DNA from 2 places in the Exiguobacterium sp. s189 genome. Region 2 is predicted to be linked to the other one. Evidence: predicted binding sites of a transcription regulator. Region 2 holds the regulator's gene; the other holds the start of a gene.
The links. Region 2 encodes Rex, which represses fermentation and respiration genes when NADH is low (regulators of the CRP and FNR family bind a similar motif). Its sites were predicted from a motif close to TTGTGAAATATTTCACAA; they were not measured.

Region 1 (3,423 bases), on a different contig from region 2:
TTTCTCGTTACGCTGGGCCAGGGAGCCACCGTTACCCGGTCGGATTCTCAGGGGACACAATCATCTCTTGGGCATCACTCGCCTTCCAGCCGTATTTCACGGCAACAGCTACGAACATCGGGTATGGATGGTGGAGTCATGACATCGGAGGGCATCATCGTGGTAAAAAAGACGATGAGCTCGCGGCGCGTTGGGTCGCATACGGAGTGTTCAGTCCAATCATGCGCCTCCACTCGACGTTCAGCACGTTCAACGGAAAAGAGCCTTGGCGTTTCGGAATCGAAGCCGAACAGTCGATGAAGCGATTCTTACGCCTGCGTCATCAACTCATTCCTTATTTGTATACGATGAACTATCGGAACCATGCAGAAGCGTTGCCACTCGTGTTACCGATGTATATCGAACATCCCGATGATGAAGCGGCTTATCAGGTGCCGAATCAGTTTTATTTCGGAAGTGAACTCATCGTCTCCCCGATTGTCACACCGATGGATCGACAGCTCCATGTCGCGGGTGCGAACGTGTGGTTGCCGAAAGGGCAATGGTTCGATTTCTTCACGGGTCATCGTTATGAAGGCGACAAGTCGATTCGTGTGTTCCGTGAACTCGAAGGGCAACCGGTCTTCGCCAAAGCGGGTGCCATCATTCCAATGATGCCGCATGAACCGCATGCGAACGAAACGGGGAACCCGAGCGAGCTAGAAGTACTCGTCTTTCCAGGTGCCTCGAACACGTTCACGATGTACGAAGATGACGGGGAAAGCCGTGATTATGAGACAGGGTCGTCGCTCGAAACGACGTTCACGCTCGATTGGGAAGCACGTACGCTTCACATCGAGACTTCAGGTGATTTGACACTCGTCCCGGCGAATCGAACGTTGACGATTCTAGTCCGCGGGGTCGTCGGAGAAGGGGACTATGATGCGGAGACGCAGACGTTACACATTCCACTCGGTGAATGGAAACAGGAGCAGACTGTGACGCTTCCGGTCGATCTGACACAGAACGCGCATCGACTCGACCGTCTCTATCGGTTCTTAGACCGCGCCGAAATCGCTTATGACTTGAAAGATCGTCTGTATCAAATGGCGACCACGAAGACGCGTCTCGAGGCATGGCTGTTTGACCTCCATGCGTTAGAACTCGATCGTGATTTACAGGACGCGCTATTGGAACTGATGTTGGACTGACAAAAGGGGGGAGACCCCCTTTTGTCATGTCAGAAAACTGTCGGATTTAGAGAGCGCTTTCATTGAAAATCCCACTATACTGAAGATAGAAGAATAGAAATGAGGGGATGAACATGCGACACATGTGGACGATTGACGATTTACGTCAGTTGACACTTTTTGCAACATGTCCGAGTCGTACGCTTGAACAGTTGATTCCGCACGTCTATTGCCGGACGTATCGGAAAGGACAACTGTTGTTCATGGAAGGGGACCCGCGGGAGCGTGTGTATTTCTTGATGAGCGGTTATATCAAACTCGAACGGATGAACGAGAATGCGACCCATCATTACGCCGATTACGTGAAACCGAAACAATTTTTCCCATACAACGGTTTATTCACAGGGGAAGACTATCGGCATACGGCTGAAGCGGTGACGGACATTGAGGTCATCTACATCCCGACGGATCGCTTTGAGTGGTTCGTGTCCACGCAGTCGAGCATGCTGCTCTATATCATTGGCCAGATGAATCGTATTCTTGATTTGCATGAAAGGCGTGTCCAAGAAATCATCACACCGAGTGCGAAAGAGCGTGTCATCAATACGCTCCATTTCTTAATTGAAGATTTAGGGGAACCGGACGAACAAGGTGTTCGCGTCCGATGCCCATTCACGGCAATCGAACTTTCTCGTCTGTCCGGTACGTCCCGGGAGACGGTCTCGACGATTTTAGCCAAGCTTCGAAAAGAAGATATACTGCGCATCGACGCCCATCAACTTGTGATCGGGCATCCTGAATATTTTGAACAAGACTTCGATTGACGCCACTCAGATGAGGGCGTCTTTTACATGTTCAGACGAGCGGGGCGTTCGCTTCAACACGTGGCATATTGTATAATTAGTGATGAATCTCACAAAGCAATGGAATTGTAAATAGAGAAAGGATGAATGCAGTGAAACGACTGCAAGCCCTTGCTTTCGCCGAAAGGGGTCACATCATCGGACTCGTGTTATCCGCGGTCATGATTGGACTATCGATTTTGGCGCAAGCGTATTTAATCGTCGACATCGTCGACCGAATCTTTTTAAAGGATGAATCATTCGAAGCCATCCTTCCGGCTTTGCTATGGCTCGTCGTTGCCTTATTGGCACGAGCGCTTTTTGGATACGTGTCAGGACGCATCGGTGCGAGTTTATCCGAAAAGGCAAAACAGACGTTACGTCTTCAACTGTTGGAGCGGTACGCCACGAGTCCGGTCGAGTCATCTTTGACAGGACAATCAGGTAAAAAGGTCAGTGTGTTCATGGATGCTGTCGACGAGGTGGACGCTTACTTCAGTCAATATTGGCCGCAAGTCATCCAAACGTCGATCATCCCGCTCCTCATTTTGGTCGTCGTCTTCAGCCAACACTGGATTTCAGGAGTCATCATGATGGTCACTGCACCGTTCATTCCGCTGTTCTTCATCATCATCGGGATTGCGACCCAGAAAAAATCGGAAGAACAGATGGAGAAGATGAATCAATTTTCCGGTAAGTTTTTAGATGTCTTACAAGGATTGACGACGCTCAAACTTTACAATCGCACGGAGCAAGAAGCGAAGGCGATTGAGAAGAGTAGTCTCGACTTTCGGGATGCGACGATGGTCGTTTTGAAGACGGCGTTCTTATCGGGACTTATGCTCGAGTTCATCTCGATGCTCAGTACCGGAGTCGTCGCGTTAGAAGTCGCCTTACAGATGGTCGTGTGGGAGAACCTCACGTTCTTCTCTGGCTTTTTGATTCTCGTATTGGCGCCAGAGTATTATTTAGCGATTAAAGATTTAGGAAGTGCCTTCCATACAGGACGTGGAAGTATGGGCGCAGCCGACCGAATCTTTGAGGTATTAGACGCCCCCGATGACCGCATCGAATGGGGAACAAAGTCACTGGGTTCACGAACACCAAGCCTTGAACTCGAAGACGTCTCCTTCGAATATGCAGGCGGACGTTTTGCACTTCAACCGTTGAGCGGTCGGATTCCGTCCGGTACCCACCTGGCCTTAGTCGGTGCGAGCGGTTCCGGGAAGACGACAGTACTGAACGTCATCTCCGGACTTCTACAGGTGAAATCGGGACGTGTCCTCGTGGATGGTGAACCACTTCAGTCGTTTGACGAGTCTGCCTGGTATGGAAACATTGCCTATATCTCGCAAAACCCTTATCTATTCGCCGGAACACTTGCCGATAACATCGCCTTAGGTGAAGAGGCC
Region 2 (3,423 bases):
GAAAAATAAGAAAAGCAGTAGGATGGTTGTCATCGTGCCTAATACTATAAGGTCTTCTCCGCTATACTCCCGAATCATCGTGCATCCTCCCTCATATATGTGACTCATTTTATTGTAGCACATGAAATGGAAATTTATCTCAATCACTCACATTCTATCAATACGTCACGACAAAAAAAGCATCATCCCATTTACGGAACGATGCTCATTTCTCATTCATCTGTTTCATTAAATCCATCTGTTCTTGCACCATCGCTTCTTTCTCCCGGCGCAACACCCCTTTGTAGGCGACGCGTGAAATCGATAAACTGATTTCATATAGGAAGAAGAGTGGCAATGACACCATAAGGTGCGACGTCAAATCCGGTGGTGTGATGAATGCCGCGACTACGAATAGCGCGAAGTACGCATACTTACGAATCTTCGATAAGAAGTATGGTGTCACGACACCAATCCGTGTCAAGAACATCGTCACGACCGGCAATTGGAACAATAGACCGAACGGGATCGTCAGTTGCAACAAGAACGTGAAGTAATTGTTCGCCCCGATGATTTGTTCGAGTCCGAGGTCTTGCCCGAGGTCCGTCGAGATATCGAGGACGAGCGGGAATAACCAGTAGTAGGCGAACGCAAGGCCGATCAAGAACAATCCGAAGATGATCGGGATATAGGCAAGGGTACCTTTCCGTTCATTCGGATGCAGACCGGGTGCGACAAACGCCCACACTTGATACAGTAAGAATGGGCTCGCCGCAATCAGGCCGATGATGAGCGCCAAGTTCAAGTAAATCATGAGCGGGTCCGCGACCCCAAAGGCGTTCAGTTCGAGCCCGCGTTCGACGAGATCTTCTTGCAAGTACGCGAGTACATATTTGACACTCGGCAAAGCCATCAAAAAGAAGGCAAAGACGACAAATGCAGATAGCATCAGTCGTCTCCGCAGCTCTGTCAAGTGATCGGTGAGTTCCCGCTCTTGATCAGGTTGATGATTCATGGCTTACTGCTCTTTCTTTTCGATAGCTTTCTTGTCGTTCTCGTCGTGCTCGTTCATCATGCCGTTCGTTGCATTTTTGAACTCACGAAGCGTTTGTCCGGCCGCGCGACCAAACTCCGGTAATTTCTTCGGTCCGAAGATGATGAGCGCGATGATGGCGATGATGAATAGACTCGCCCCACCCGGAATCCCGACGACGAGTGATGATGCTAGTAATTCCATTATTGATGGACCCCCTCAGCGGTTGGATAGTGTTGCATAAAGTAAATGAGTGACTGCAGCTCAATCGACAAATCGATGTGATGGACGCGAACCGTGTCCGGTACGGTAAGTCGTGCCGGTGTGAAGTTCAAGATGCCCTTGATACCGAAACGGACCAAGTCGTCTGCGACGGACTGTGCATAGGCAGAAGGTACCGTCAAAATGGCGACGTCAATCTTGTTTTGCTTCATAATTTTTTCCATCTCATCGACGTGATGAATTGGGACGCCTGACATCGTCGTGCCGACTTTTGTCTCGTCTGCGTCGAACCCGACGACGATATGTGTGTTATTGTTTTTAAGGAAGTTATAGTTGACGAATGCCGTCCCAAGGTGACCGACCCCGACCAAGGCGACATTCGTAATCTCGTCCTGATTCAGTGTCTTTCGGAAAAAGTCTAACAGATACTGCACGTTATAGCCATATCCCTTTTTACCAAGCGCACCGAAGTACGAGAAATCACGGCGAATCGTAGCCGAATCGACCTTGACCGCCTCACTCAGTTCTGCTGAAGAGACACGCTGTTTACCTGACGCGTGCAGGCTTTGAATAAATCGATAGTATAGTGGCAACCGTTTGGCTGTCGCTTGTGGAATCTTTGGTTCGTTTTGACTCAACGGAAAGAGCCTCCTTTTTACGACACGTTACAAACGAATCTGAATTTCATACACCTTGATTGTAAACGAATTCACATGACCACTCAACGAATATACCTAAAATCGCTGAAAAATACAGTATACTAAATAGAGAGAAAGGGGTTTTTTCACTTGATCCTACTGCAAGTCAATAACTTATCCAAATCCTTCGGCGTCGAGCCGATTTTAGAAAACGTCAAACTCGAAATCCAAGAAGGCGAACGCGTCGCCCTCGTCGGCCGAAACGGGGCTGGGAAGTCAACGCTTTTGAAAGTCATCGCCGGTGAATACAACTATGACTCCGGGGACATCATGAAGCCAAAAGACGTCACCATCGGCTATCTCGCCCAAGACTCAGGGCTCGAATCCGACGAGACGATCTGGAACGAGATGCTCACCGTCTTCACGGACTTGATCGAGCAAGAGAAGACGCTCCGTCGCATGGAGGCCGACATGGGATCCGAACGGATTCTAAACGACGCCGCTGCGTACGAACGCCTCCTCTCCTCTTACGATGAAGAACAGCACACATTCAAAGAGCGCGGCGGTTACCAGTATGAAGCGACGATCCGCTCGGTCCTTCACGGAATGCGCTTCTATCCGGACGACTTCGAACGTCGGATCGACACGCTCTCCGGGGGACAACGGACGCGTCTCGCCTTGGCGAAGATGCTCCTTCAAAGTCCCGACCTGCTCATCTTGGACGAGCCGACGAACCATTTGGACATCGAGACGCTCGCCTGGCTAGAGAAGTACTTGAGCGGCTATAAAGGTGCCGTCCTCATCGTCTCCCACGACCGCTACTTCCTCGACCGCGTCGTCTCGGTTGTCTATGAGCTGTCACGTCATCGGAGCCGCCGCTTCGTCGGGAACTACACGAAGTATCTCGAACAAAAGGCCGCTCTCTACGAACAAGAGAAGAAGCAGTTTGAGTCGCAACAAGAAGAGATTGCCAAGATGCAGGACTTCATTCAGCGAAACATCGCCCGGGCGACGACGACGAAACGGGCGCAAAGCGTACGGAAGCGTCTGGAGAAAGTCGATCGTCTCGATGCTCCGGACGGTGACGAACGCAGTGCGGTCCTCTCGTTCTCCATCAAACGACAGAGCGGAAACGATGTGTTGAGCGCGAGTGACCTCGCCATCGGGTATGAAGAACCGATTGCCCAAAATCTCCGTTTCCAGCTACAGCGCGGGGAATCCGTCGCTCTCGTCGGTCCGAACGGGGTCGGGAAGTCGACACTTCTCAAAGTGTTGACGAAACAACAAGCCGCCCTTACCGGTGATATCCGCTACGGGACCGGCGTCGAGATCGGCTACTACGATCAGGAGCAGCAGAACTTGTCGGACGCGAACCGTGTCATCGACGAGATTTGGAACGACTGGCCGCTCATGCGCGAGCAAGAAGTGCGGAGTCTTCTCGGACAGTTCCTCTTCAGCGGCGATGATGTCATGAAGCGTGTCCATGAATTATCAGGCGGCGAACGCGCACGTCTCACGTTGGCCAAGCTGAAGCTCGAGCAACCGAACCTC

Region 1: cydD (thiol reductant ABC exporter subunit CydD) is a predicted target of Rex. The motif match lies at 2,071-2,088, and genes of this name have one in related genera.

The regions. Positions count from the first base shown of each region.
Region 1 covers NZ_JACSKM010000001.1:403,342-406,764, reverse strand. Annotated here, with positions in the region: gene KNO99_RS02050 (glycoside hydrolase family 31 protein) at 1-1,190, shown strand, start outside; gene KNO99_RS02045 (Crp/Fnr family transcriptional regulator) at 1,304-1,993, shown strand; gene cydD (thiol reductant ABC exporter subunit CydD) at 2,116-3,423, shown strand, end outside.
Region 2 covers NZ_JACSKM010000009.1:102,095-105,517, forward strand. Annotated here, with positions in the region: gene KNO99_RS11865 (hypothetical protein) at 1-78, opposite strand, end outside; gene tatC (twin-arginine translocase subunit TatC) at 206-994, opposite strand; gene tatA (twin-arginine translocase TatA/TatE family subunit) at 998-1,216, opposite strand; gene KNO99_RS11880 (redox-sensing transcriptional repressor Rex) at 1,216-1,872, opposite strand; gene KNO99_RS11885 (ABC-F family ATP-binding cassette domain-containing protein) at 2,023-3,423, shown strand, end outside.